4 regions of the Mesorhizobium sp. P2_B11 genome follow, and region 2 is predicted to be linked to each of the others. Evidence: predicted binding sites of a transcription regulator. Region 2 holds the regulator's gene; each other region holds the start of a gene.
What was found. Region 2 encodes PhoB, which activates phosphate uptake and scavenging genes when phosphate is short. Its sites were predicted from a motif close to TGTCATNNANCTGTCAT; they were not measured.
Positions count from the first base shown of each region.

Region 1: the regulator PhoB is predicted to act here: its motif matches at 4,375-4,391, upstream of AC1DYJ_RS23515 (alkaline phosphatase).
Region 3: the regulator PhoB is predicted to act here: its motif matches at 4,434-4,450, upstream of AC1DYJ_RS18965 (LTA synthase family protein).
Region 4: the regulator PhoB is predicted to act here: its motif matches at 5,341-5,357, upstream of AC1DYJ_RS08950 (alpha-D-ribose 1-methylphosphonate 5-triphosphate diphosphatase).

Region 1 is NZ_JBFUDF010000007.1:139,331-146,534, reverse strand. It holds partial or broken gene AC1DYJ_RS23530 (ABC transporter permease) at 26-1,272, opposite strand; gene AC1DYJ_RS23525 (ABC transporter ATP-binding protein) at 1,292-1,996, opposite strand; gene AC1DYJ_RS23520 (hypothetical protein) at 2,002-2,463, opposite strand; gene AC1DYJ_RS23515 (alkaline phosphatase) at 2,580-4,322, opposite strand; gene AC1DYJ_RS23510 (WD40 repeat domain-containing protein) at 4,532-6,055, opposite strand; gene AC1DYJ_RS23505 (exodeoxyribonuclease III) at 6,166-6,936, opposite strand; gene AC1DYJ_RS23500 (alpha/beta hydrolase family protein) at 7,093-7,204, opposite strand, start outside.
Region 2 is NZ_JBFUDF010000002.1:694,922-702,125, forward strand. It holds gene AC1DYJ_RS07765 (substrate-binding domain-containing protein) at 1-475, shown strand, start outside; gene pstC (phosphate ABC transporter permease subunit PstC) at 572-2,032, shown strand; gene pstA (phosphate ABC transporter permease PstA) at 2,029-3,345, shown strand; gene pstB (phosphate ABC transporter ATP-binding protein PstB) at 3,363-4,187, shown strand; gene phoU (phosphate signaling complex protein PhoU) at 4,229-4,933, shown strand; gene phoB (phosphate regulon transcriptional regulator PhoB) at 4,950-5,639, shown strand; gene AC1DYJ_RS07795 (ROK family protein) at 5,664-6,899, opposite strand; gene xylF (D-xylose ABC transporter substrate-binding protein) at 7,171-7,204, shown strand, end outside.
Region 3 is NZ_JBFUDF010000005.1:470,778-477,981, forward strand. It holds gene rpsF (30S ribosomal protein S6) at 1-297, opposite strand, end outside; gene AC1DYJ_RS18960 (TadE/TadG family type IV pilus assembly protein) at 775-2,421, shown strand; gene AC1DYJ_RS18965 (LTA synthase family protein) at 2,454-4,382, opposite strand; gene fabD (ACP S-malonyltransferase) at 4,662-5,609, shown strand; gene fabG (3-oxoacyl-[acyl-carrier-protein] reductase) at 5,670-6,407, shown strand; gene AC1DYJ_RS18980 (acyl carrier protein) at 6,629-6,865, shown strand; gene fabF (beta-ketoacyl-ACP synthase II) at 6,900-7,204, shown strand, end outside.
Region 4 is NZ_JBFUDF010000003.1:65,578-72,781, reverse strand. It holds gene AC1DYJ_RS08970 (FAD-binding dehydrogenase) at 1-1,005, opposite strand, end outside; gene AC1DYJ_RS08965 (aldehyde dehydrogenase family protein) at 1,057-2,769, opposite strand; gene AC1DYJ_RS08960 (alanine racemase) at 2,792-3,964, opposite strand; gene AC1DYJ_RS08955 (D-arabinono-1,4-lactone oxidase) at 3,961-5,250, opposite strand; gene AC1DYJ_RS08950 (alpha-D-ribose 1-methylphosphonate 5-triphosphate diphosphatase) at 5,558-6,718, shown strand; gene uxuA (mannonate dehydratase) at 6,746-7,204, opposite strand, start outside.

The sequences.
Region 1 (7,204 bases), on a different contig from region 2:
CGTGGCTCGCCACACTTGGCTCTGTTCAATTCCTGAGCGCCTGCGCCGGCGACTGCCGGTAGGCGAGGATCGACGGCACCACCGCGGCCAGGCCCGCCACAACAAGCAAGATCAGCACCGAACGCATGTCCTCGATGCGGAACGTGACCGGCAAGGAAAAACCGCTCACCTCGCCCATCGTATGCGCGATCGTTCGGGCGGCGAGATAGCCGAAGAGGAAGCCGAGCAGGACGCCGGCGCCGACGATGACAAAGGTTTCCACCCAGACGATCCCGAACACCACCGCGCGCGGCGCGCCGAAGGCGCGCAGGGCGCCGATCTGGTGCCGTCGCTGCAAAACATGGACGATGACGACCAGAAGGATTGCCGCCGCGACGAGGAATTGCGCGCCGGCCGCCACCACGGACAGGATGCGCCTTGCATCGCCGAGGGTTCCGTAGAGCCGGGTCAGCACTTCGCCGGGGAAGACCGCCAGCGTGCGTTCGCTGCGGTATTGCTGGCGCAGCTTGTAGGCGTCGGCGATGGTGTGCGGTTTTACCAGGACGGCCGGCAGGCCGGGCGCTGCGGGATCGAGAACGGCATCGGGATTGATCGGCGCATCGAAACCATGCGGCTCGGCACCGTCTTTCGCGTCGACCTGCTCGACCAGTGCTGCTATTCTGGCGCGTCCGTTCTCGTGTTTATGCACATGCCAGACCGCCTCGATCGGCACGATGATCGCCCGGTCCCAGGCCGTGCCGGTGGGGCTGAGGCGCCCGACAATCGTATAGGTGAAATCATTGTGGATCTCGGTCGCCGCATGCAGCTGCCCGTGCGCGGGATGAAAGCGAGCGCCGACGCTTTTGGGCACAGCGGCGCCGACCAGCGCATCGCCTAGCAGCGCAAATGTGCGGCCCTCGGAGATGCCGCCCAGTCCATCGACCAGCGCTTGCGTGGTGCCGACGATCGGGAAGTCTTCGACAAAATCGCCGAAACCGACCGGCGCTGCCCAGGCCACCCGCTTATCCTTGATGAGCCCGGCAAGCACATCGCCCGGCATCAGCGACAGGGGTGCCGCCTGGAGAAATACCGAGGACAGCACCAGCTGGGTTTCGCTGCCCGGCGCGCCAATCACCAGGTCGAAGGCATCGGCGGCTTGCGCGCTGCCCAGCCGCAGCGCCCGCTCGCTGAGCGTCACCGCAACCCCGAGCGCGGTGGCAGCGCAATCAGCAGGGCTACGGCGGCCACGCCGATCCAGTGGCGTCTCAGATCCGCGGCTATGAAGCGGAGCATCGGCTATTCCTTTTCCAGCTCAAAACGCTTCATCGCGTATGTCCTCAGATGTCGCCGCGTCGCGCGTCACCTGACCGGCCTCCAGGCGGATGATCCGGTCCAGCCTTTCGATCAGCCGTTTCTCGTGACTGGCGACTATGAGGGTGGTTCCCGCCTCGCCGGCCAATTGCAAGAGCAGGTTCGCCACCGCGATTCCGGCATCGGCATCGAGGCTGGCGGTCGGCTCATCGGCGACGACAATGGCCGGTCTCGTCACCAGCGCCCTGGCAACGGCGACCCGCTGCATCTGTCCGCGTGACATGGTTTCGACCGGCTGTCCGGGGCGCGCGATTTCGACCCGTTCGAGCAGCCGCAGTGCTTCCGCCTTCAGTTCGGCCACCGGGAGGACCCGCGACAGTCTGCCGGGCAGCAGCACGTTTTCCAGCGCCGACAGGCCGGGGCTGAGGTAGAATTCCTGCATGACCAGGCCGACATTCGCGGAGCGCCAGCGGTCGCGCCTGGCTTCGGAGAGGCTGGAAAGCTCGGTATCGCTCCAGCGCACCGAGCCGTGGCGTGTCCGTTCCAGCCCGGTCACGATGTTGATGAACGTCGTCTTGCCCGATCCCGAAGGACCAGTGACCGCAACTTTTTCGCCAGGTTGGATATCCAGCGCAGGCACGGCGAGCGCAGGCTTCTCAAGGTCGCGGAAGGAGACCCGCAAATCGCGCACGGACAGGCCGAGCATGATCGCTACGCCGCCCGGTAGAAATGCGCGTCGACGATGCGCAAAAGGCTGACGAAGCCGGTTTCCGGATCGGTCCACGAGCCGGTTTCCAACCTGCCTGCCACTTCGATGAGAGCGTTGGCCTGTTCGAAGGTTTGCGCCTGGTCGAGATAGATGACGACGATGTTGTCGGGCCAGTCGGCGTCGGACGAGCAGAACGGACACAGCGCCATCGGGATCTCGGTCAGGACGAAGAATTTCGCCTCGGCCTTGAGCGGCGGCGCCATGAAACCCCGCATGGTCACATCCTGGCCGGCAAGCGTCTTGACCTTGTCGGAGAAGCTCATGCCGAGCACGCCGATCTTGGCGTAGAGGTCGTCGAAGGTGAGCGGCTCTGGCGCTGCCGACGCGCCGCGCAGACTCGCCGAAAGACAGACCGCAGCCGAACCGAGCAGCATGCCGCGACGGGTGATCGGTCTGCACTCCATGATTGCTCTTCCCTTGTCGACTGGCACGGGCGCCGCTGGCGCCCGAACCATCGTCCCGGCCTGCTCCATCCGCAAGCACCGGATGAAGCGGCCGGGATCATCATAGACTGCGCGGCTCAGTTCGTCGCCGGCGCCAGTCCGAGCGCATCGGCGAGAACTTTGTAGACGTCGCTCTCTTCCATGTAACCCTTGAAGCCTTCGGCACCCGGGCCGCTGGCCTGCAGCACGACGTCATCGACAGCGTGGACCGCGCTTTCGGCCGACTTCGGCAGATTGCCGATGCGCAGCACGGCGCCGGGCACGTCCTTGTACTTCTCGTTGGCAACATACTGCTTGCTCTCGTTCTGCACCGCCGGCACGAACGGGCCGTCGAGCTTCGGGCGGAACGTCTCGTAATAGTCGGGGAAGTTGGCGCCGAAGATGGCCAGACGGCGCGAGACATCGACGCTGTCGGGATAACCGTCGTTGTTCTTGTCCTCGTAGTTCGGGAAGCCGGCGTCGGCATAGACACCGACCTTGTCGCGCATGTCGGGACCCGGCTTGCTGTCGTCGATGGTGCCGACGATGGAGACGCTGTGGGTGTGGTCGCCGGTGACGACGATCATCGTGTCGGGATGGGTTTTGGCGAATTCCATCGCAACGCCGACCGCCTTGTCGAATTCGATGACCTCTACCATGGAGCGCTCCCAATCCATCGGATGCGACATCTTGTCGACCGAAGCGCCTTCGACCATCAGGAAGAAGCCTTCGGGATTCTTCGACAGTTCACCAAGTGCAACATTGGTCATCTCGACCAGACCCGGCTGATTGGGGAAGGTTTCCACGGTGCCCTTCTTGAGGAAGTCGCGATCAAGCGTGACATCCATGTTGCCGGTGTGGAACAGGCCTAGGATCTTGCCGGTGTTGGTCTTGGCGGCGGCCTCGAGTTCGGCCTTGTCGATGGCAAGGGCGTATCCGGCATCACGGAATTTGGCGATGTAGTCGGTGTCGTCCTTGCGCTTGGAGCCGGCCGTGCTCTGCGGCAGGAAATAGGCGGAGCCGCCGCCGAGGATGACGTCCGGTTGGGTCTGGAGGAACATGCCGACGATATCGGCCTTGTCGCCGCGGCTGCGGGTATGGGAGACGACGGCTGCCGGGGTGGCGTCCTCGACCTCGGCCGTGGTGACAACACCAATCGACTTCTTGCCGGTGCGCCGCACCGCCTCGGCGATGGTCTCGACCTTCGGATCATCCTGGCTGGCCTTGGTGCGGTCGGCATAGACGCCGAGCGCGTTTACGGCCGTCTTGTGGCCGGTCATATAGGCCGACATGGTGTTGGCGCTGTCGGTGGCAATCGCGTTGGTCGACGACGTGCCGATAAAGGCCATATGATCGAGATCGTCCATGTTGAGCCGGCCGTTTGCCTTGCCTTCGGTCATGCCCTTGGACATGATCCGCGCGCCGGTGCGATGCGCAACGGAGAGGCCGTCGCCAAGCAGGAAGATGACGTTCTTCGCGCGCGGGGTCGCCGAGGTTCCGAACACCTCCCATTTGACGGACTTGGTCTCGTCGCCAGCTTTGGCTTCGATGTCATAGGTACCGGGCTGGGCGATGCTGGCGGCGCGGATCAAAATCGCGGAGGCATCGACCCCCTCTTCCTTCTCGACAAATTCGACCTTCTTGCCGAGGACCTCTTCGGCCGGCTTGCCGTTGATCGTCACCGTGACCTGGTCAGGCGTGACGACCTTGTCGAATTCGACCTTGAGGTCGAAAGGCGATTGAGCGAGGATGGTGGCGCGGTCGAGAGGATAGATCGTGGCTGCACCAGCAGCGCTGGCAAGACTTGTCGTAACGGCAAGCGCGATGAGGGGGCGAAGCATAAGTGACCTCCAAAATTGACAGATAAAAGACAGGTTTTGGTAGTCGGTGCCGATGTCCGTTATATGACACGACCTCGCCCGGGGCGCTCACATTTCTGCGTGGTCCGGAGCTGGTTGAGAGTCAGGATTGAGCGAAGCTGCCGACGCGGCGTTCGGCTGGTCTGTTGGCCATCTCCTTCGCACGGAAGATCAGCTGTCGTGCAGACCATTCACTGCGGCGCGCCGGCGAACAGAATTTCGCCGTCGCCTGTCGCCGGCCAGTCCCTGATGGTGCGGTCGTCGCCGCCGGTCAGCAGCGTGCCGTCGGGGGCGAAGGCGACGGCGTAGATCGGGCCGGTGCGGCTGTCGAACATGGCGGTCTGGTTGCCTGTGTCGACATCCCACAGCCGTGCGGTGCCGTCGAGCGAGCCTGACGCCAGGCGCTTGCCGTCGGCCGACAGCGCCAGGGTGTAGACGGTGCCTTCATGGCCCTCGAAGCGGCGCAGCTCCCTAAACGTGTCGAGGTCCCAGAGCTTGATCGTGTAGTCGCCGCTGCCTGTGATGACGTGATGGCCGTCGGCGGTGAAGACGGCGCCGTAGGCGCCCTGTTCGTGGCCGTGCCAGCTGCGCAATTGCTTGCCGCTTTCGACGTCCCAGAGTTTCAGTGTGCCGTCGATGGAGCCGCTCAGCGCGCGCGTGCCGTCGGGCGAGATGGCGACCGTGCTGATCGGCCAGTCGTGCCCGGTCATCACATGCAGCGCGGATTTGTTGACGAGATCCCAGACGATGACGTTGCCGGTGTCGTGGCCACTGACGGCACGCTTGCCGTCCCGGCTGATCGCCAGCTTGCGCACGCCGCCATTCTCGCCCGATGAGAAGACATGCAGCACGGTGCCGTCGGCGAGCTTTCGCAGCACGATTTCGCCGTCGTCGCCGGCGGTTAGCGCGGTGGCGCCGTCGGGCATGAACAGCGCCGTGCGCGCCATGTCCTTGTGCTCACCGAGGTTGCGGATCAGCCGCTTGCCGGCGATGTCCCAGAGCTTGATCATGTGGTCGGTGCTGGCGCTCATGATTTCGCGGCCATCGGCTGACACGGCGAGCCAGACGACGGCGTCGCGGTGACCGTCGGGCTCGGTCGGCAGCGCCGGCGGAGGCGGTGGCAAGGGCGCCACGGTTTCCGGGGGCGAAGGAAGTGCGGCTTGTGGCGGCGAGGCCGGAGCCGGCGGCGGCTCCGGCGCTGCTGGAGGTTTGGCTGCTTGCTCAGGCGGCGGGGCGGCTAGCGGCGGCGCTGGTGGTGTCACCGGTTCCGGCACCGGTGGGGCGCTGACATGTTGCTTGGGTTCATTGGGCTCGCTCGGCGTGGCCACTTCGCCCGGGCCGGTATGACGCCGCCAAGTGAATTGGTCGGCCAGCAGCGCCAGCACGGCGATCACCTGAAGCATGAGAAAGGCGCGTCGCAAGCCAGGGCGGCCCTTCGGGTCGATCTCGGCGTCGCGGCCAAAGAGCGGCGCTCCCGCAGTTTTGCCTGGCCGACCGGGCAGCAGCCCGGCCCAGAACAACAAAGCGCCAAACAGGCAAAGCCCGCCCACGGTCAGGAACACCACCGGCTGCAGCGTGGCTGGACCATGCAGCATGTGGATGATTCCGTCCCAGCTGAAATCTTTGTCGCCGAACAGCAAATACGCCCGCACCAGGCAAGCCAGGGCGGCCGCCAGCAGCGGAAGCGCAAACAGCCTTTCGGCCAACCTGTCCATCGGGCTCCCCCTCGATGCTGCACGCACCTTGCTCATCATGCGGCCAGCCGCAGCGAAACAAATAGCGCAAACCAACGTCCACGGAAGTGGTCGCGATCACACAGCCAAGCTCACTTCAATTCCACCCAAATCGGCGCGTGGTCGCTGGCGCCGTCCTGCCCGCGAACATCACGATCGATGCCGGCAGCAGTGAGGCGGCGCGCCAGTTTCTTCGACAGCAAAATGTGGTCGAGCCTCAAGCCGGCGTCGCGCGGCCAGCGGTTGCGGCGATAATCCCAGAATGTGTAGAGCGTTTCCTTCGGATGCTTCTTGCGCAGCGCATCCGTCCAGCCCTGCTCGAGCAGGCGCTGGAACGAGGCGCGGCTTTCCGGCTGCACCAGCGCGTTGTCGTCATAGGAGCGGGTGGCATAGATATCGCGCGGCTCCGGCACGATGTTGTAGTCGCCGACCAGCGCCACCGGCAGGCCGGTGTCGAACAGCTGCTCGGCATGCGCCTCCAGCCTTTCGTGCCAGGCCAGCTTATACTGGAATTTCGGCCCCGGCTGCGGATTGCCGTTGGGCGCATAAAGGCAGGCGATGACGACACCATTGACGGCCGCCTCGATGTAGCGGCTCTGCCTGTCGGCCTCGTCGCCCGGCAGCGTGTCCGCGGTCAGAACAGGTTCCGATCCCCGCGCGAGTATGGCCACGCCGTTCCAGGTCGGCTCGCCCTTCCACACCGCGCCATAGCCGGCCTCGGCCAGTGCGGTACGCGGAAACTGCATGTCGCGCGCCTTCAGCTCCTGCAGACAGACGACATCGGGCTTGGCTGCCGCCAGCCAGGCCAACAGGTTCTGCAGCCGGCTGTTGATGTTGTTGATGTTGAAGGAGGCGATTTTCATTCAAGGTCCGCTGATATTCGGATGATGCCGGCCTGCAAATGGCTGACACCTGCGCTTCCGGTGCTCACGTACTTTTAGTACGCTCCGCTCCGGTTCTCGGTATCAACCATTTTCGACTCGGCCTGACCCGAATCTCAACAGACCTTGGGGCGGAGATCAGGAAGCGATCCGCCCCGCCCACCCCTTCACCGTCTCCGCCAGCGTCTTCAGATGGTCCGCCGTCGAAAACCCCGATACGCTCTTGCGCGGCTTCAGGTCGTGGTCGCCG
Region 2 (7,204 bases):
GCTTCTCGACGCCGGCTGCGACAAGGCTGCTATCAAGGCCACCGGCATTGCCGACGACAAGGAAATCGGCAAGACCTGCATCGCCATCCGCAAGGACGGCAAGGCTGTCGACATCGACGGCGACTACACCGAGACGCTCGCCCGCATCGACTCCAACAAGACCGGCGTCGGCGTGTTCGGCCTCGCTTTCTACGAAAACAACGCCGACAAGCTGAAGGTCGCCACCGTGGAAGGCATCGTGCCTTCGACCGAGACGATCGCAACCGGCAAGTATCCGGTTTCGCGCCCGCTGTTCTTCTACGTCAAGAAGGCGCATCTCGGCGTCGTTCCCGGCCTCAAGGAATATGTCGAGTTCTTCCTTGACGACCAGATGATCGGCCCGGAAAGCCCGCTCGCCCAGTACGGCCTGGTGTCGGCTCCCGACGCAGAGCGTCAGAGCCAGCGCGACGCCTTCGCCGCCGGAAAGACGATGTAATCAGTCTATCGGATCAGGGCGCGGACCAAATCCGCGCCCTGATTTCGCCGCTTGCCGCAACGGCGGCGGCGATCTGAATTTTCCCTGGGGTGGGTGATGTCGTCCTTGCTCGTACTCGCCATAGTCATTGCCATCGGCGTGGTCGCCTTCGTGATCGGCCGCCAGCGCGCCGCGGCGCACGAAACCGGCAAGGTCAAGCCGCATTCGCGCGCCCACTATCACGGCTGGTGGGCCTTTCTGCTCGCCGTCCTGCCTGCTGTCCTGCTGCTCGCCGTCTGGGACATCGGCTCGTCCTTCTATCTTGACCGGCACATCCACGCCGCCCTGCCCGAGCGCACTGTCGACTCCAAGGTTGCCAGCGAAGCGCTCGACGCCAGCCTGGTGAAGAGCCTCGCCAAGGGCCTGCGCCGGCTTGATTCCGGTACGCCGCTTCCCGCCACGTTCGCTGAGTTGCAGCCGATGCTCGCCGCCAAGGGCGTGGCGCTGGCGACAGATACCCAGGACTACATGATCCCGATCGCGGTCGAGGCGAATGCCGTTCAGGACCGGCTTGGGCTGTTCGGCGCCGTCATCACCTTCGCTCTGTCGATCGCCGGCGCCTTCTACGCGCTGCGGCAGATCGCGCCGCGCGCCAGAGCGCGCAACAATGTCGAGCGGCTGATGCTGTGGGGGCTGCTTGCGGCCTCGACCATCGCCATCCTGACCACGGTCGGCATCGTGCTGTCGATGCTGTTCCAGACCATCACCTTCTTCGAAAGCGTGTCGCCGATGAGCTTCTTCTTCGGCACGGTGTGGGATCCGCGTTTCGCCGCTGCCGGTTCCGGTGGCAGCCAGGGCCAGTTCGGCCTGATCCCGCTGCTCGCCGGCACGCTCTACATCGCCGCCGTCGCTCTGCTGGTCGCAGTGCCGGTCGGGTTGATGTCGGCGGTCTACATGTCCGAATACGCCTCTCGCAGCGTGCGTTCGGTGGTCAAGCCGGCGCTGGAACTGCTGGCCGGCATCCCGACCATCGTCTACGGCATCTTCGCCGTGGTCACGCTCGGGCCGTTCCTGCGCGACCTGTCGGCGGCACTCACCGGCGGCTCCCCCTTCATCCAGGGCCAGAGCATCTTCACCGCCGGCCTGGTGATGGGCGTCATGCTGATCCCGGTCGTGTCCTCGCTGTCCGACGACATCATCACCGCGGTGCCGCGCGCCATGCGTGACGGCTCGCTCGGCCTGGGTGCTACGCGCTCCGAGACGATCAAGCGGGTGATCCTGCCGGCAGCACTTCCCGGCATTGTCGGCGCCATTCTGCTCACCGCCTCGCGTGCCATCGGCGAGACGATGATCGTCGTGCTGGCCGCCGGCGTCGCCGCCAACCTGACCGCCAATCCATTCGAGGCGATGACGACCATCACCGTCAAGATCGTCAACCAGCTGACCGGCGACCTTGAGTTCAACTCGCCGCAGACGCTCGTCGCTTTCGCGCTCGGTCTGACGCTGTTCGCGCTGACGCTGGTGATGAACATCGTCGCCCTCTACATCGTGCGCAAGTACCGGGAGCAGTACGAATGACCGACATTCCCCTGGACACGATGGCGGGCACTGTCGCGCGTCCGCGCCGCGACATCGGGCTGAAGGCGCGCTACGCCGCCGAACGCCGATTCCGCATCTATGGTGTGATTGCGATCTCGGTCGGCCTGGCGTTCCTGGCTATCATGCTGATCACCATCGTCTCGAAAGGCTACACCGCCTTCTGGCAGACGACGGTGACTTTGCCGATCACTTTCGACGAGAAAATCATCGACCCCTCGAACAAGCGCGCCACCGACCCGAGCGTACTGATCAAGGCGAACTATCCCAAGCTTGCCGACACTGCGCTGATGGCCAAACTCGGCATCGACCCCAACAACAAGCCGATGGTCATGAAGCTCAAGGGTTTCCTGTCGGAAGGCGCCCGTGTCCAGCTGCGCGACATCGTCGCCGCCGATCCCTCGGTGATCGGCACCACGCGCGACGTCAACATCCTGGCCGCGGCCAATCTCGACTCCGCCTTCAAGGGCCAGATCGACCTCAGCGTCGATGAGGCGCGCCGCAAGGTGTCCAACCAGCAGATCGACTGGATGACCAAGCTCAAGGCCGACGGCGTGATGGCCGAGCATTTCAACACCGGCCTGTTCACCTATGGCGCCTCCAGCCGGCCTGAGACGTCGGGCATGGGCGTGGCCATCATCGGCTCGTTCTATATGATGGTGATCGTGCTGCTTTTGGCGCTGCCGATCGGCGTCGCCGCCTCCATCTATCTCGAGGAATTCGCCAAGAAGAACCGCTTCACCGACCTGATCGAGGTCAACATCAACAATCTGGCGGCGGTGCCGTCGATCGTCTTTGGCCTGCTCGGGCTTGCCGTGTTCATCAACTTCCTCGGCATGCCGCGCTCCGCCGCCTTCGTCGGCGGCCTGGTGCTGACGCTGATGACGCTGCCGACCATCATCATCGCCACGCGCGCCGCCCTTGCCGCGGTGCCACCGTCGATCCGCTCGGCCGCACTCGGCCTTGGCGCCTCCAAGATGCAGATGGTGTTCCAGCACATACTGCCGCTGGCCGCTCCCGGCATCCTGACCGGAACCATTATCGGCCTGGCGCGTGCGCTGGGCGAGACAGCACCGCTGCTTCTGATCGGCATGGTCGCCTTTGTCGCCGACTATCCGAAGACGCCTTTCGATCCGGCAACCGCACTGCCGGTGCAGATATACATGTGGGCAAACGAGGCCGAACGCGCTTTTGTCGAGCGCATGTCCGGCGCCATCATCATCCTGCTCGTCTTCCTCATGGCCATGAACATCACCGCGATCGTGCTTCGGCGCCGGTTCGAGCGGCGCTGGTAGAAAAAAGGCAATTTGGTATGAACATCATGACCGAACAGTCCCTTGAAAACGCAGTGGGCGACAAAATGAACGCCAAGTCGAACGAAGTCATCAAGATGCGCGGCGACAAGGTCGGCGTGTTCTATGGCGAGAAGCAGGCGCTGTTCGACGTCAATCTCGACGTCCGCCTCAATCAGGTGACGGCGCTGATCGGCCCGTCCGGCTGCGGCAAGTCGACCTTCCTGCGCTGCCTCAACCGCATGAACGACACCATCGATTCGGCGCGGGTGACCGGCAAGATCACGCTCGACGAGGACGACATCTACGACAAGAACATCGACGTCGTTGAGCTCAGGGCCCGCGTCGGCATGGTGTTTCAGAAGCCCAACCCGTTCCCGAAGTCGATCTACGAGAACGTGGCCTACGGCCCGCGCATCCATGGCCTGGCCAAGCGCAAGTCCGACATGGACCAGATCGTCGAATCCAGCCTGAAGAAGGCGGCGATCTGGAACGAGGTCAAGGACCGCCTGCAGGAGCCCGGCACAGGCCTGTCTGGCGGCCAGCAGCAGCGCCTGTGCATCGCGCGCGCCATTGCCGTGTCGCCGGAAGTGATCCTGATGGACGAGCCCTGCTCGGCGCTCGACCCGATCGCGACCGCCCGCGTCGAGGAGCTGATCGACGAACTGCGCCAGAACTACACCATCGTCATCGTCACCCACTCGATGCAGCAGGCGGCGCGCGTGTCGCAGCGCACGGCGATGTTCCATCTCGGCTACCTGGTCGAGGAGGGCGCCACCGACAAGATGTTCACCAATCCCGACGACAAGCGCACCCAGGACTACATCACCGGCCGCTTCGGCTGAGCCGTCCAGCGGTTGAATTTTCAGGCACGAGGACCAGGATCATGGGTGAACATACCGTCGCCTCCTTCGATGAAGAACTGGGGCAGATCAGCAAGCTGATCCGCGACATGGGCGATCTCGCCGGCTCGATGGTCAGCGGCTCGACCAAGGCGCTGCTCAATTCGGACAATGCGCTGGCGCAGCGTGTGGTTTCGGACGACGCCATCATGGACGCGCGCCAGCGTGAACTCGACGACCGCGCCATCACGCTGATCGCCAAGCGCCAGCCGATGGCCAACGATCTGCGTGCAGTGGTCGGCTCGATCCGCATGGCCGGCGACCTTGAGCGCATCGGCGACCTGGCCAAGAACATCGCCAAGCGCGTCGGTACCGTCGGTTTGAGCGTCACGCCGCGCGACCTCTCGCATTCCATCGATGCAATGGCGCAGCTGGTGCTGATCCAGGTGCAAGGGGTGGTCGAGGAATATGCTGCCGCGGATGCGGCTGCGCTGGCGAAGCTCAGGAATGACGACGAGCGCATCGACGTCAAATACACGTCGGTGTTTCGTGAACTCTTGACCTACATGATGGAAGACCCGCGCAACATCACCGCCTGCACGCATCTGCTGTTCTGCGCCAAGAATCTGGAGCGCATCGGCGATCATGTCACCAACATCGCTGAAAATGCGTATTATGTGCTAACCGGCCAGCAACTCCCCGCCAATCGCCCGAAGCAGGACGAGACGGCGATGGCCACGTCGGCCTGACAAGGGTGAACTGCTGATGATTGCGCCACGCATCATGGTCGTGGAGGACGAGGAGCCGCTGGGCGTGCTTCTCCGCTACAACCTCGAATCCGAAGGCTACCAGGTCGAAGTGGTGACGCGCGGCGACGAGGCCGAAATCCGGCTGCAGGAAAACGTCCCCGACCTGCTGGTGCTCGACTGGATGGTGCCGGCGGTGTCCGGCATCGAGCTCTGCCGGCGGCTCAGGATGCGGCCGGAAACCGAACGGCTGCCGATCATCATGCTGACCGCGCGCGGCGAGGAGAGCGACCGCGTGCGCGGCCTGTCCACCGGCGCCGACGATTATCTGGTCAAGCCGTTCTCGACGCCGGAATTCATGGCGCGCGTGAAGGCGCTGCTGCGCCGCGCCAAGCCGGAAGTCCTGTCCAGCGTGCTCAAGGTCGGCGACATTGTGCTCGACCGTGAATCGCACCGCGTCTACCGCAAGAAGAGCGAGATCCGGCTCGGGCCGACCGAATTCCGCCTGCTCGAATTCATGATGCGCCACCCCGGCCGGGTGTTCTCGCGCAGCCAGCTGCTCGACAATGTCTGGGGCGAGACGATCTATATCGACGAGCGCACGGTCGACGTTCATGTCGGGCGCCTGCGCAAGGCGGTCAACAATGGCCGCATGCCGGATGTCATCCGCACCATCCGCGGCGCCGGCTACGCTATCCGGGAAGATTAGGCGCGCCGCGCCGTCGCCGGCCTCTCAGGCGACGTGCTTGCCGGTCTTCGCCTGAATCCCCGGCGCAAAAATCTCCTGGTCGACGAAGCCGAGCGCGCGCATGGCGCAGCCTTCGCGGATCAGCGGCAGTTCGTTGGGCTCGGTGTCGAAGGAGATCGACTTCGAGTGCTGGCCGCCGGCGGTCTGGGCGATGGCCTCGCGCAATGCCGGCTCGATCAGATCGAAGGCGGCGGCGCTGACGCCGACCATGGCGACAGGGGCGGGATCGATCAGGGCAAACAGGCTGCCAAGGCCGAAGCCGAGCGCCTCGCCGGCCTTGCGATAGGCCTCGCGCTCCGGGCCATCCGTCTCGCGGGCGCGTGCGGCCAGCGCCCGCATATCGGCATCGCCGACATCGACCGGTTCGGCATCCTCGCTCATCATCTTGGCGCTGCGCCAGATGGCGTAATTGCCGGCATAGGCCTCGACGCAGCCGCGCCGCCCGCAGCGGCAGAGCGCGCCGCCGGGACGGTGGATCATGTGGCCGAACTCGCCGCCGGACGAATGGGTGCCGGTGAACAGCTCGCCCTTGAGCACCAGCCCCATGCCGATGCCGTGCGAGAGCAGGATGGCGATGAAATCGTCGCGGTAGCGCTCGGGTTGGCGCCATTGCAACGCCACCGCCATCATGTTGCAGTCGTTCTCCATGGTGGCCGGAATGCCGAACTCCGCTTCCAATATGTCGGCAAAGCCAATGTCGGTCAGCGGCGTGATCGGCGACCATAGCATGGCGCGCGCATGCGAATCGGTGATGCCCTGGATGCCCATGGCAATGCGCGCGACGCTCTGCACATCGAGGTCGGGATCCTCGAGCCGCCGGCGTACGATTGCCGTACATTCGCCGATCAGCTCGTCGCGCGGCATGGTCAGCGTGTCCAGCCGGCGCTGTTCCTCGGCGACCACCTGGCCGGCATAGTCGATGACGGTGACGGAGAGGAAGTTCAGCGACAGCACCACGGTCATCACCGCCGCTGCCTCCGGGTTGAGGCCAAGGCCGACCTGCGGCCTGCCGCGCTTCAGCGCGCCGGTCTCGCCGGGCTTGCTCTCGGCCAGGATGCCTTCCGCAATCAAATCCGAGGAGATAGCCGATATGGTCGAGTGGCTGAGACCGGTGGTCGCCGCAATCTCGGTCCGCGACGGCTGGCCGGCCCGGCGCACGGCCGAAATCACCATCGCACGGTTGCGACGGCGCAAATCGTCGTGGCGGATTCCAACCGACATCTTTTATCTTCCTCCCGGTCCTCCTCGCGCCTCAATGATAGTGGAGGCATTTGGCGGCACCAGCCAAATATTGGCAGAAGCCGGCCGTGCTGTCATTGTTTATTGCGAGTCTCGAAAAAATTCGTTGAGGCCATCAGATTCCATCAGAATCGATGTTGACAGCGCCCCGCCGTTGGACCAGTATTTTTTCGAGGCTCGAAAAAATGGAGCCTCTGTGTGCCGGCCTTCGGGCCAGTTTTGTCGCGCCGTGCGCGGCGCAGGGAGGATTATCATGAACAGATTTGCAGCCGCCATGCTGGCGGGTG
Region 3 (7,204 bases), on a different contig from region 2:
GCCTTCCTCATGCGCCTCGACCTTGACGGTCAGGAAACGCAGCACGTCTTCGGACAGGCCCATCTGGCGCTCCATCTCGTTGAGCGCTGCCGGCGGGCAGGAGAGGTCCATAAGCGTGTAGTAAGCCTTCCGGTTCTTGTTGACCCGGTAGGTGAGGGACTTCAGTCCCCAGTTCTCGACCCGGCCGACGGACCCGCCATTTGCAGCGATGACGCCCTTGTACTGTTCGACAAGCGCATCGACCTGCTGCTGCGAGAGGTCCTGCCGGGCAAGGAACACATGTTCGTATAGAGCCATAGTGGTTCAGTGCCTTTCTTCGTTTCTCTCCCGGACCTCGCGGCAAAAGCCTCTGCAACTTCGCTGACCCGCTGGTCCCGAAGGGGCGGGGAAGAAAGGAGCATTTCGAGACGGTCGAGAGCGGAGACACGGGAGGCGGAAGCGCTTCTGGCTTCACACGAAGGTTTTGGGTAAAACCTCCGGCCCTCCGTTCAGCCCCCAGCAAGGACCGGCAGATTGCGGGCGTCTATACAGCAATTTGGCTGGAAGGCAAGGGTAGGACACCGATGAGCGGATCGCCTGACACGCGTCGCTTGGAAAAACGCCAATATGTCACGGTTGGCAATTTTATCGATTTTTTGCCGATCCTTAACCACCACTTCAGGTTGCCGGGCGTTGCAACCCGGTCATCAACCATCGATTCAGCATGATGAGCGCATGAGACCCAGGCGACCGCGTGGCAGGCGGAAGATTTAAGCAATTCCTCGGGGGTTTGGAATGCTTCTCACGAATTTCTGGCGCTCGAAAAGCGGCAATTTCGCCTTGATGCTGGCGCTGGGCGTGCCGGCCATGCTGACGGCCGTCGCCCTGGCCACCGACGTCTCGACCCTGATGAAGGCCAAGAGCAGTCTTCAGAACGCACTCGACGCGGCAAACCTCGCCTCGTCGCATCTCGGCGATGCCGAGGCCTCGCGCAACGACGTCTTCAACAGCTATTTCCAGGCCAATGTCGCAACCCATGGCGAACTGTCCAACGCCCGCGCCACGCTCACCGTCGACAAGGGCATCAACTACATCACCACAAAGGCGACCGCCTCGGCCGACGTCAATTTGAACTTCGCCTTCCTGTTCGGCAACGAGCGGCACATCGCCGTCGATGCCTCCGCCATGGAATCGAACAACCAACTCGAAGTGGTGCTGGTGCTCGACAACACCGGCTCGATGGCCGGCGCGCGCATGTCGTCATTGAGAACGGCGACGAAGTCGCTGCTTGACCATCTCGAAGCGGTAAAGTCGCCGACGCGCAAGGTCCATGTCTCGCTGGTTCCATTCGTCACTGCCGTCAATGTCAACGGTTCCGAATTCGATCCGTCGTGGATCGACATGAACGGCAAGTCGTCGACCAATGGCGTCAATTTCCCGGTGGTCAAAGGCAAGCGGCCCGACCACATGTCCCTATTCAAACAGCTTCAGAAGGACATCCCGGCCTTGAAGTACACCGGGTGGAAGGGGACAGGCTGGAAAGGCTGCGTCGAAGCGCGGCCCGGCGCGCTGAACATCGCCGACACGCCGCCCGATCCGTCAAACCCCGACACGCTGTTTGTGCCTTATTTCGCGCCGGACGATCCAGACGTCGCCAAGAAGCCATCCTCCGCCTACGGCAACTCGTCGACCGGCTACAACAATTCCTATCTCGACGACAGCATCGACAATGGCAAGCTGGGCGACAACATATTGGGTGTCGATCTGAGCGGCCTGCTGACCGGTTTGGTTGACGCGCTGCTCAGCGCGGATCTGAAGAAGATCGGAAAATATGTCGCCTCGACCAACAAGCTGGTCACCGAGACTGGCACCGCGATCACCATCGGCCCGAACCGCGCCTGTCCGACGCCTATCGTCCCGCTGACCGACGATTTCGACGTACTGCGAGCCGCCGCCGCACAGATGACCGAGTGGAATGGCTCCGGCACCAACGTCTCGGAGGGACTAGCCTGGGGCCAGCGCGTGTTGTCGCCGCAGCCGCCCTATACCGATGCGTCGCCTTACAAGACGCCGGGCGTGACCAAGGTCGTTATGCTTCTCACCGATGGCGAGAATGTCGTCTATGGCGCGAGCAACACGCAGCAGAAATCCGACTACACATCCTATGGCTATCTTTCCAGCGGTCGCTTCGGCTCGGACAATCAGACAACGGCGGCGCGCAATGTAGACGGATGGACGAAAAGCGTCTGCACGCAGCTGAAGAACCAGGGCGTGCAGATCTACACCATGACGCTGCAGTCCGACACCGCCGCCAACCGCACGCTCTACAGCGCCTGCGCTTCGGATCCGGGCGACTACTATGCCGTCAGCGACCCGGCCAAACTGCCCAATGTCTTCCAGACCATCGCCAACAAGTTCTCGAAGCTGCAACTGACCAATTGAGCGGCCGCCGGCCGCTCAGGCGGCCCGTCTGCTCAACTTGTATGGGCGACGACCTTGTCCACCGTTTCGGGGAAGAAGTCGGGCGCGGCCTTACGCTTGCCGAACATCATGTCGTATTGCAGCAGGCGGAAATCGTTGATCGCCGGATCGACGTCCTTCTGCCGCGCCCAGTCGGGCGTCGCTTCGCCTGACGGTGTCAGCAGAAGATTGCGGTCGACGACGCGGTAGCGTTCGCGCAGCGCGCCGAGGAAGCCGGTGTAGTAAGGGTGCGTGATGCCGGCCGTGGTCAGGATGTGGTAGGGCAGGAAGGCCGGGCTGACCGCGCCCATATCCTGCGCCGGACCGGTGCGGTTCGACCAGATGATCAGCGGCGTCTGGTGGTGCTCGAGTGCCGCCTCCGGCGTAGCCTCCCTGCGCGGCGCGACATTGTCTTTCAGGAAGCCTGTCTCGACATAGACAGGGCCGAGCGGCGGCAGATGGTCGCCGAAGAAGGCGATGACCGTCGGCCGCTCACGCTTCTTTGCCCATTCGATCAGCCGTTCGAGGCCACGGTCGGCATCGGCCGAACCCTCGGCGTAGCTGAGCAGCGATTCCCGCGCCCATGTGCTGATCGGTGCCGCGATTTTGTGGGTCGGATTGTAATAGCGGTACGGCTCGTAGGGGCCGTGGTTCTGCAGGCTGACGGCGAAGAAGAACACCGGGTCCTCGCTGGCGTCGGCCTCTGCGATGATCTCGTCGGTCATTGCCGAGTCGGAGGCCAGCGGCCCGCGCTTTTCCAGCGGCGGCAGCGTCTCTTCCGAGCGGAAATCGTTGAAGCCGAAATCGGCATAGACGGCGCCGCGGTTCCAGAACCAGTTGGTGCCGGGATGGATGGCGCGCGCCCGATAGCCTTCGCTTTTCAGGAATGTCGCCAGCGACGGCGTCGGCGTGCGCACATATTGCTGATAGGGGATCGAGCCCGCCGGCAGGAAGGCATTGGAAAAGCCGGTCAGCGCCTCGAATTCGATGTTGGCGGTCATGCCGCCGAATTCCGGCGAGAACATGTAGCCCGAGCGCAGAGCGCGCACATTGGGGATCGGGTCCGGCGTGATGGTGACGCCGGGCAGTTTCGTCGCATCCCAGAAGGATTCGCTCATGACAACGATGATGTCGGGTTTCTCGTCCGGCACCGAGGCCGTCACATCAGGCCTGTCGATCGCATCGATCGCCTTGTCGGAATAGCCGGCCGGTGCCGAGACATGCGCCATCGGCACGTTGAGCGCGAAAGCCAGCGCAAACCCGTTGGAGGCATAGTTTTCCTTCTGGTCCCACATGATCGGGATGATCTGCAGCCGGTCGCGGGTCCACGAGAAGGTGGCGTAATCCATGATCGAGACGAAGAAGGCGAGCAGCGGCACCGCCAGCGTCAGCCGCGCCAGGCGCCCCTTGCGGCTGAGGATCGGCACCTTGCGGCGCCACTGCCGCCAGCCATAGACCAGCAGCGACAGGCCGGCGACAATACCGGCCGCCATGGCGACCGCCGTCCAGGGCCGCTCGCGCACCAGAAGCGGCATCAATGCCATGATCTGGCGCGAATAGAGGAAATCGGTCGGGTAGAGCGGATCGCCGAGATAGTGCGACTTCTGGTGCCCGACAAAGGCCAGCGCCAGTGTCAGCGGCGCCACGATCATCAGGCTCTGGTGGCTGCGGCCGAGCACCGCGTCCAGTCCGATCAGCACCAGTGCAAAGACGATGATGGTGGTCCAGCCCGGCTTGAACGGCTGCAGGAAGAAGTCGACCGTGCCGAAGAAGTCGCCGCGCACGATCCATTCGATGGCGAATACTAGGACGGCGGAGGCAAGCAGCGTGACCAGGCCGTAGCGGATGACAGGCCATCTGCGCCCCGGCAGATAGCCGGTGGCCGGATCGTCTTCCAAGAATTGTGGCGCGGGTACTGCCGCGCCCTTCCTGATCCTTGCCACTTCTCTTTCCCCCGGCCCAAGCAACGCGTTTTTCCACTCGCGTCACCGTTCTGTCATAGAACTGTCATCCAAAAGCTAGCGCCTGTGGCGAAAATAAGAAGAGCCAGCAAACGATTCGTGAGCGGTTTTCATCAGGAGTGATCGGCAAAAAGCCTTTCGGAACAGGGACTCAAGGCTGGCTTCCACCTCGGACAAGGGCCGAAATGCCGCTTGCGGGCTTGACTTGGCGGTCCGCCTTGCGTCACAGGCAGGAAAAATCAGCCGCTGGAGAGCGCCCAAATGGCCATCGCATTCACCTTTCCGGGACAGGGCAGCCAGGCTGTCGGCATGGGCAAGGACCTCGCCGACGCCTTCCCCGAGGCGCGCAGGGTCTTCGAGGAAGTCGATGACGCGCTGGGTGAAAAGCTGTCGAGATTGATCTGGGAAGGCCCGGAAGAGACGCTCACCCTGACCGCCAATGCCCAGCCGGCGCTCATGGCGGTGTCGTTGGCCGCGGTGCGAGCATTGGAAGCGCGCGGCTTTTCGCTGAAGGGCAAGGTGGCTTTCGTCGCCGGACACTCGCTCGGCGAATATTCAGCCCTGGCGGCGGCCGGCTTCGTCTCGGTCGCCGATGCGGCCCGGTTGCTGCGCATCCGCGGCAATGCCATGCAGGCGGCAGTGCCGGCCGGCGAGGGTGCGATGGCGGCGATCATCGGACTGGAACAGCCCGATGTCGAAGCCGCCTGCACCGAAGCTGCAACAGGCTCCGGCAAGGTCTGCCAGATCGCCAACGACAATGGTGGCGGACAGCTGGTGATCTCCGGCGCCAAGGCGGCGGTGGAACTCGCCGCAAAACTGTGCACCGAAAAGGGCGCCAAGCGGGCGCTGATGCTGCAGGTCTCCGCCCCCTTCCACTCGGCGCTGATGGCGCCGGCGGCCAATGTCATGCGCGAGGCGCTGGCCGGGGTAGCCAAGCATGCGCCGGTGGTTCCCGTCGTTTCCAACGTCACCGTGACCCCGACCAGCGATCCCGACGAGATCGCGCGGCGCCTGGTCGAGCAGATCACCGGCCGCGTGCGCTGGCGCGAAACGGTGGAGTGGTTCGGCGCCAACGGCGTTGCCACGCTCTATGAGATCGGCGCCGGCAAAGTGCTGTCGGGCCTGGCGCGGCGCATCAACCGCCATATCGCCACATCGGCCGTCGGCACCCCGGCCGATATCGAGGCTGCGCTGGCCGCGCTTGCATAATCCACTGGCGATTTGACCCCTCCCGTGGGAAGGGTGTTCTCTTAAGATCAGGAGACGAAAATGTTCGAACTGACCGGCCGCAAGGCGCTTGTCACCGGCGCATCGGGAGGCATTGGCGAGGCGATTGCCCGCGTGCTGCATGCGCAAGGCGCCATTGTCGGCCTGCACGGCACCCGCATCGAAAAGCTGGAGACCCTGGCCGGCGAACTCGGCGACCGGGTAAAGCTGTTCCCGGCCAATCTGGCCAACCGCGACGAGGTCAAGGCGCTCGGCCAGAAGGCGGAAGCCGAACTCGAAGGCGTCGACATACTGGTCAACAATGCCGGCATCACCAAGGACGGACTGTTCGTGCGCATGGCGGATGCCGATTGGGACAGTGTTCTTGAGGTCAACCTCACGGCCGTGTTCCGGCTGACGCGCGAGCTTACTCATCCGATGATGCGCCGCCGGCATGGCCGCATCATCAACATCACCTCGGTGGTCGGCGTCACCGGCAATCCCGGCCAGACCAATTACTGCGCCTCCAAGGCCGGCATGATCGGCTTTTCCAAGTCGCTGGCGCAGGAGATCGCCACCCGCAACATCACCGTCAACTGCGTCGCCCCGGGCTTCATTGAATCGGCCATGACCGACAAGCTCAACGACAAGCAAAAAGACGCGATCATGGCGGCGATTCCGACGCGCCGCATGGGCACGAGCGTTGAAGTGGCGTCTGCAGTCGCCTATCTCGCCTCCAACGAGGCCGCTTACGTCACCGGACAGACCATCCATGTCAACGGCGGCATGGCGATGATTTGAGGGGATAGGGCCGGCTTAGGACAAGACATGGCCGGCTTGTGAAAAGTGACCATTTCGCCTTGGACCTTAGCCAATTTTCGTGTAATGCGGCCCGCAACCCGGCGGTTCGGGCAAAAACCGGTCCGGCGCCGTTGCGTTTCCGGCAGGACCATCTTTCAGCTTGATTAGCGGCATTCTGCCCGCTAACGAAGACAGACAAACAAAAGACGAGGATGCCCCAAATGAGTGACACCGCAGAGCGCGTCAAGAAGATCGTCATCGAACATCTTGGCGTCGATGCCGACAAGGTGACGGAGCAGGCGAGCTTCATCGATGATCTGGGCGCGGACAGCCTCGACACGGTCGAACTCGTCATGGCGTTCGAAGAAGAGTTCGGCGTCGAGATTCCGGACGATGCGGCCGAGACCATCCTGACCGTCGGCGACGCCGTGAAGTACATCGACAAGGCTTCGGCCTGACGCTATCCGCAGTCATCACCAGGGAGGACCTGCGATGAGGCGTGTCGTCGTCACGGGCCTTGGCCTGGTTTCGCCATTCGGCATGGGCTTCGAGCACAGCTGGAAGGAACTGCTGACCGGCCGCAGCGCCGCCAAGCGCGTCACCGAGTTTGAAGTGGAAGATCTTGCCTGCAAGATCGCCCACGTCATTCCGCGCGGTGATGGCACCAACGGCACGCTCAACCCCGAAGCCGTGCTTGAGCCCAAGGAACTGCGCAAGATCGGCGACTTCATCCTGTACGGGATTGCGGCCGCCGACGAAGCGCTGAAGGATTCCGGCTGGGAGCCGAGCACCGAAGC
Region 4 (7,204 bases), on a different contig from region 2:
GCCGGTCGACAGGATACGCTTCAGCGTGCCGAGCGAATCGAAGCTCGGGAAGAATGGCGCCTCCATGCGTTGTCCGAGCGCGTCGAACCACAGCGGCGACGGCGCCGACAGCACGCGGATGCCGTGGTTCGGCCAGATCGGATTCCAGTTCTTGAGCCCTTCGACATAGTGCCACATGCGGTCGGCATTGATGACGGCGCCGCCGGCGTCCTGGGTGATCGCCACCATGCGGCCGTCGACATGGTGCGGCACGCCGGCGACCATACGCTTCGGCGCCGGCCCGAGCCGCTCGACCGGCCAGACCTTGCGGACAAGATCGTGATTGCCGCCAATGCCGCCGGAGGTGACGATCACTGCGCCGGCAGAGAGTTCGAAATCGCCGACGACCGTGCGGTTCGACTGCTGGCCGCGCTCGACGTTGGACGCCTCGAGGATTTCGCCCGCGACGCCGGTGACCGCGCCATTGGTCTTGACCAGCCGGCTGACCTGATGGCGGAATTTCAGCGTGATCAGCCCCTTGGCGACGTGGTCGCGCACGCGCCTTTCGAACGGCGCAACCACGCCCGGCCCGGTGCCCCAGGTCAGATGGAAGCGCGGCACCGAATTGCCGTGGCCGTTGGCCAGCGCGCCGCCGCGCTCGGCCCAGCCGACGACAGGCCACCAACGCATGCCCATGCCGTGCAGCCACGGCCGCATCTCGCCGGCGGCGAAATCGACATAGGCTTCCGCCACTTTCCTTGGCCAATGGTCCTGCGGCCGGTCGAACTGGGCCGAACCCAGCCAATCCTGCCAGGCGAGGTCGCGGCTGTCCTTGATGCGCAAGCGGCGCTGCTCTGGTGTGTCGACCAGAAACAGGCCGCCGAGCGACCAGAATGCCTGGCCGCCGAGAAAGCCGCCGCCCTCCTGCTCGACGATGATCACGCGCTTGCCGGCATCGCCGAGTTCCGCGGCAGCGGCCAGACCGGCCAGCCCGCCGCCAACGATGATTGCATCCGCGTCAGCCATTGTCGTAGCTCCTGTCTCGCCTTTGCGCTGCCCTGAGATCGTTGCTTGCCCCTATCCCAGCAGCGCGTTCCAGATGATCCGCGGCAGTTTCAGGACGCTCGGCCGGTAGTGAAACTCGGTGATCAGCCGACCGACGATGTGCGCCCTTTTGTGGGTCAGGAACCAAGCCGGTTTCGGCATGATGCGGAACGGCGCTTCCAGCACGCTGCGCTCGGGCTTGTCGAACAGGAACGTGTTGTGGACGACGCCGATGCCGCTCTGCACGTCCTCGAGCGTATGGCCGGGGAAAGCACCCCAGGTCGGGCGCAGCAGCGCAAACAGAACGCCGCTCCAGGAATTGATGCCGATGCCGCCATACCGCAATTCGGCAACGATCTCTTCGAAGCGCGGCCGGCCGATCTCGGCGATCGTCCTGGGATGGATGAGAATGTTGGCGGCCAGCGTGCCGTGCAGCTTTTCATTGGCGTAGGCGACCGCTGCACGCAGATAGGACTCGGCATTGCCCGCCGGCAGCCGCATGACGCTGAGCGCCGGCGCAAACACCTCGGCGTTTTCGAGATAGGCGTCCGTGCCCGGCCGGAACGGCACCACCACGCAGGCAGGTCCACCCGGGCGCTCGAATTTCTGCACGCTGTCGGCATGCGCTTCGAAGGCAGCGAGGCGCTCTGTCGCGCCCGGATAGTAAGCAGGGCGTGGCGGCGCTTTCTGCATCACCTTTTCGAGCGCCGCCAGCAACGCATCGGATTTGTCCCAGCCTTCGGGCAGCACCAGCATCTGGCAGGCGATGCAGTTGAAGCCGGAATTGTTGAGTTTTTGGGTCGCGATCAGTTCGGCATGGTAGGCGATGTCGGCATTCGACCATGGGCCGGGAACCACTATGGTCGGCGCCACACCGCCAAGCTCGGAGGTGATGCGCCTTTTGTTCTTCGGCGTGCCTGCCGCCTTGTTCTTGCGGCCCTCCTCGCCGGGACCCCAGACGATCGCATCGTGCGAGGTGGCGGCACCGGTGATGTGGATGTCGTCGACGAGATCGTGGTTGCACAGATAGCCGCCGACATCGGCGCCGCCGCGCACGATGCGCAGTGCGCCGAATTCGATCAGCGGCCGCAGCGCCGGCCGCAGGAAATCGATGAGATAGTCATTGACCGGGTTCATCTTGAGCAGAACCACCTGGTGTTCGACGAGGAGCTTGTGCAGGCAGTCGAGCGGCGCGATCGAGGCGACATTGCCGGCGCCGAGCACCAGCCCGACCTTGCCCTTGCGGCTCGCCGCCGGCGCGTCGTAGGCCGCGGCGGTGTTTGCGGCGAGGTTGGCCTTGGTCACGCCGGGCTGCATCCAGATCTCGGCTTTCAAGCCCGTGAACAGCACCTTGTCCCAGATCGAATTCGGAACCACCGTCACCGCCACCTGCCCTTTGGGCAAGGTGCGGACCGGCAGCCCGTCGAGGAATTTTTTGCCCTCCATCAGGCTGAGTGTGTGGATGAACTGGTTGCAGCCGTCCATCAGCGTCGCCGGGCCGGCCAGCCACTCCTCGCCTTCCAGCGGCGAGCCGGTCGGAATACCCTTCTTGCGCACCGCTGTCTTGACCCACGCCTCGGCGACCTCGCGGATATGCTCCTTGACCTCGCGCAGCAGCGCGATCCGCTCGCTGTTCGAGGTGCGCGCCCAGTCGTCCTTTTTCGCGTCGAGATCAGCCAGCGCGAGGTCGAGTTCGGCCGCCCATTCAGGCTGCGTGGGCTGGGTTTTGACTGCCTTGGCGACCATCTGATGCTCCTCCACCTCGATTTTACGAAAACGGCAGCGCGGCCCATTGCGCGGCGATCTTACCGCCGGAATAGACCTGGATCGAACCGAATTGCTGTAGCACGAATTCGCTCTGCGTCGGACGCAGGAAGGCGTAGTCGTCGGGTCCGACATTGGCATCGTCGGGCAGCGCCATGAATTGCTGGTTGGTCGAGAAGCCGAATGTCTTGTCGGTCTTCATGCCCGAGGGATAAACCGGCTTGGCCATCCATTTGCCGCCGTAGAGGAAACAGCCACGGCGCGGCGCGAGGCCAAGCTTCTTGAGCAGCCAGGAGCGCTCGTCCAGGCCCGGCAGCTGGACATCGACCACTTTCAGGATCGGCGCCGCGATGAAGGCGGCCGGCTGCAACTGGCTGAGGCTGGGCACGTCGAAATCGGTCGGCAGCACAAAGGCCGATCCGATCGACAGTTCATTGGCGCCGACCCAGCTGTCATAGAGCAGCGCCGTGCTTGAGCCCCCAAGGTTGAGGATTCTGCGCTGGTCGGGCGCGAGACAGGTGACATACTGGCGAAACAGGCTGACCGCCTTGGCCCGCGCTTTGGCCGGTCCGCCGAGCAGTTTCGGGATATGGCCGATATGCGCCTCATAGGCCATGACGCCTTCGCATTTCAGCCGCGGATGAGCGGTGAGTGCCGCCACCGCTCGCGCCAGCGCGTCGGGATTGCCGATGCCGCCGCGATGCAGCCCGACATCGACCTCGAAGCAGATGCGCAGCTCGCGGTCGAGCTCGGTGGCAAGCGCGCCATAGGCGGCAAGCCGCGCTTCCGTGTCGATAAGCCAGACGACGCGCGACGTCGCTTCGCCGAGCCCGGCGAGCACTCCCTTGGTAAGGGCGTGTCTCGCACCTGCAACCGGCATCGGCTTGCCGAGCAGAAGATCGACATCTGAGAAGGCTCGCAGCATCTCGGCGCTGATCGGCAGATGGAAGGTCATCAGCCTGTCGGTCGCGAACGCCGCGCGGATGTGCTGGATGAGCGGCAGGCATGGCAGCGACTTGTCGACAAGGCGCAGATCGAGGCCCGTGGCGAACTTGGCCTTGATCGCTGTGATGTTGTGATCGAGCCGGTCGAGATCGAGCACCAGGCAAGGCTGATGGATTTCGGCGGCTCGAAGCGCGCCCGACAGTTCCGCGAAATATCCGTCGGTCAGGCTCATGCCGTGACGCCGAGCAGCCTGGCCATATAAGGCGACACGAAACGGTTGTCCGGGTCCATCTCGCGGCGGACTGCCATGGCGTCGTTCCAGCGCGGATATAGCGCGCTCAAGTCCCTTGCCGTCAGGCTGTGCATCTTGCCCCAATGCGGGCGGCCGCCACGCTTGCGGAAGATCGGCTCGGCGGCGTTGAAGAACGCCATCGGATCGCGCTCGACGCCGTGATGGATGGCGATGGAACAGGTCGGCCGCTTGTAGAAGGGGCTGAGCCAGACATTGTCCGGTGCAACCACGCGCACCTCCATCGGAAAGTATACCTCCGGAAACCGCGTCTCGAGCAGCGCGATGATTTCGCTCAGTGCCGCCGCTCCTTCCTCGAACGGCAGGTGGTATTCCATCTCGTTGAACTTGACGTTGCGCTCGGAGGTAAAAACCTTCAGCCAGTCCTCGACATAGTCCTCAGGCGGCACCTTGGCGAAGGCCGAACCGATGAGACGGCGGCGCAGCCACGGGAACCAGCTGAGATAGTCGCGCAGTTTCCTCAGTGTGGTGACGGCATCGTCGTCTTCCGTCGGCGGGCGCACCGTCGCCGGCGCCTCGGTGATGTCGCTGGCGATCAGCAGCGCCTGGCCGGAGAACGGCACGTAGTAGAACTCGGCTGAACGATGCGCCGTCATCGTCGCCTCGAATTGCGACAGCACCTCGCCGATCGGCGCCGTCCAGCGGCGGTGCCGCATCCGGTAGCTTGCCATGTTGCGGATCGTCACTTCGGTGACGGCGCCGAAGGCGCCGAGCGAGGCGCCCATGGCTTCGATCATGTCGGGGCTTTTTGCGCGGTCGAACTCTTTCACCACGCCGCGCCCGTCGACGATCTGCATCGCCTCGAGCTGGGTATGATAGGCGCCGAGCGTGATGCCCGACCCATGGGTAGCAGTGCCCAGCGCGCCGCCGAACGCCTGCTTGTCGATGTCGCCCATGTTCGGCAGCGCCTGGCCGACGCCGTGCAAAAGCTTCGCCATCGTGCCGATCTTGGTACCGGCGCCGACTCGCGCCGTAAGCTTTTTGGGGTCGTGTGCCTTCAGGCCCTCGAAGCGATCGAGCGACAGGATGGTCCCGTCATTCTTGACCAGTGGCGTGAAGGAATGGCCCGTGCCCGCGAAGCGAACCGGCCCGGGCGAGTTGCGAATGGCAGCGCTTAACGCATCGAGAGTCTGCGGTTCGGCAAAAGCCAGCGGCGTGGCCGTGACATAGCCCGACCAATTGCTCCACCGGCTGATAGCCTCTCCCACTTGGCGCCTCCCTGGAACGGCCGGCTTGACCGGTCTTGATCGCTGCACGGAATAATATGATACATAGTCAGCTTTTTGGATATGATACATTGTCAGCTTTCTGTCAAGCTGGCAATCGAGCGCCAAGCCGTTGCAAGCCGGCTTCGAAAGAAAAGCGACTGTCGACCGCATGGCCCGTGACTTTTCGCGTCAATCACCAGGCATGTCACCGACTGTCATTTTTCAGGGGCAAGCAGCTGTTATGGGACGGCTGTCGCTCGGTCATGTCGACCGAAACCCCGTCCTGAACCGCCCGAAGAGAAATTGCATGTGGCTAAGTGAATTCGAAATTGTCCTGCGCGACCGCATCATCCCGAACGGCGCCATCCGCATCGAAAACGGCCGGATCGCCGAGATCCGCAATGAGCCGGTCGAAAATGCCGACATCTCAGGCGGCGGTCGCCTGCTTCTGCCAGGCTTCATCGACATGCATGGCGACATGGTCGAGAAGGAAGTCGAGCCGCGCCTCGGCGTGCATGTGCCGATGAAGATCGGCATTGCCGAACTCGACAAGAAGCTGGCCTCCTGCGGCGTCACCACGGCCTATGCCGCGCTGTCCTTCATCGGCGCCAGCATCACCAGTGGCGTGGCGCGGTCGGAAGAGCACACTTCGGCGATCATCGATACCATCGCCGGGATGAAGGACCATTTGCTGGTCGACCACCGCATCCATGCCCGCTTCGAAGTCACTTTCACGCCGGCCATTGCCATGCTGCAGAAGCTGATGGATGCCGGCAGGCTGCATTTGATCTCGCTGATGGATCACACGCCCGGACAAGGCCAGTATCGCGATGTCGAGCTTTACATCGCCCGCATCGCCAAGGAGCGCGGCATGTCGGTTGCCCAGGCGTCCGAGGTGGTCGGCCATCGCATCGCCGGCCGCGAAGGCCAGGGCGATGTGCTCAACGGTTTGCAGGACTTGTCGGCGCGGGCGCAGGCCAATGGCGTTGCGCTTGCCTCGCATGATGACGACACGCTAGAGAAGGTGGAACTGGTTCACGGCCTCGGCGCCACGCTGAGCGAATTCCCGGTGACGCTGGAAGCGGCGCAGGAAGCCAGGAGGCTGGCAATGCATACCGTGATGGGAGCGCCCAATGCGCTGCGCGGCCAGTCCTATTCCGGCAATCTGTCGGCACGGCAGGCCTATGAAGCCGGACTGCTCGACATGCTGGCCAGCGACTATCACCCGGCCTCGATCCTGCCGGCAGTGCTCGGCCTCGCCGAACTGCGTGACGGTGGCCTGGTGGCGGCGGCAGCGCTGACCAGCGCCAATCCGGCCTCGGCGCTAGGCCTAACCGATCGCGGCGCCATCGAGCCTGGACTGCTGGCCGATCTCGTCGTCGCCGATCGCCGGCCGGTGGCGCGGGTGCGGGCGACATTCCGCGCCGGCCGCATGATCTACAGCGACGGCACGTTGGGCCGGCACTGAAATGACAGGGCATAAAGTCCAGCCAACTCAAGCCAGCCCGAACGTCTCCACGGCGCGCATGATGCCGCGCAGTTCGGCCAGCCCCTTCAGGCGGCCGATCAGCGAGTAGCCGGGATTGATCCTTGTCTTGCCGATATCGTCGGCCAGCAGATGGCCATGGTCCGGCCGCATCGGGATTTGCCAGTCGGCGCGGCCTTCCCTGTGGCGGCGCGCCTCTTCCTGCATCAATGCCAGGATGACATTCGCCATGTCGGTGCCGCCCTCAAGATGCTCGGCCTCGTAGAACGAGCCGTCCTTCTCGATGGTGATGTTGCGCAGATGGGCGAAATGGATGCGGTCGGCGAATTCCTTGACCATGGCGACAATGTCGTTGTCGGCGCGCGTGCCGTAAGAGCCGGTGCAGAACGTCAGCCCATTGGCCTGACTGTCGACGGCATTGAGAATGAAACGCGCATCCTCGGCGGTCGAAACGACGCGCGGCAGGCC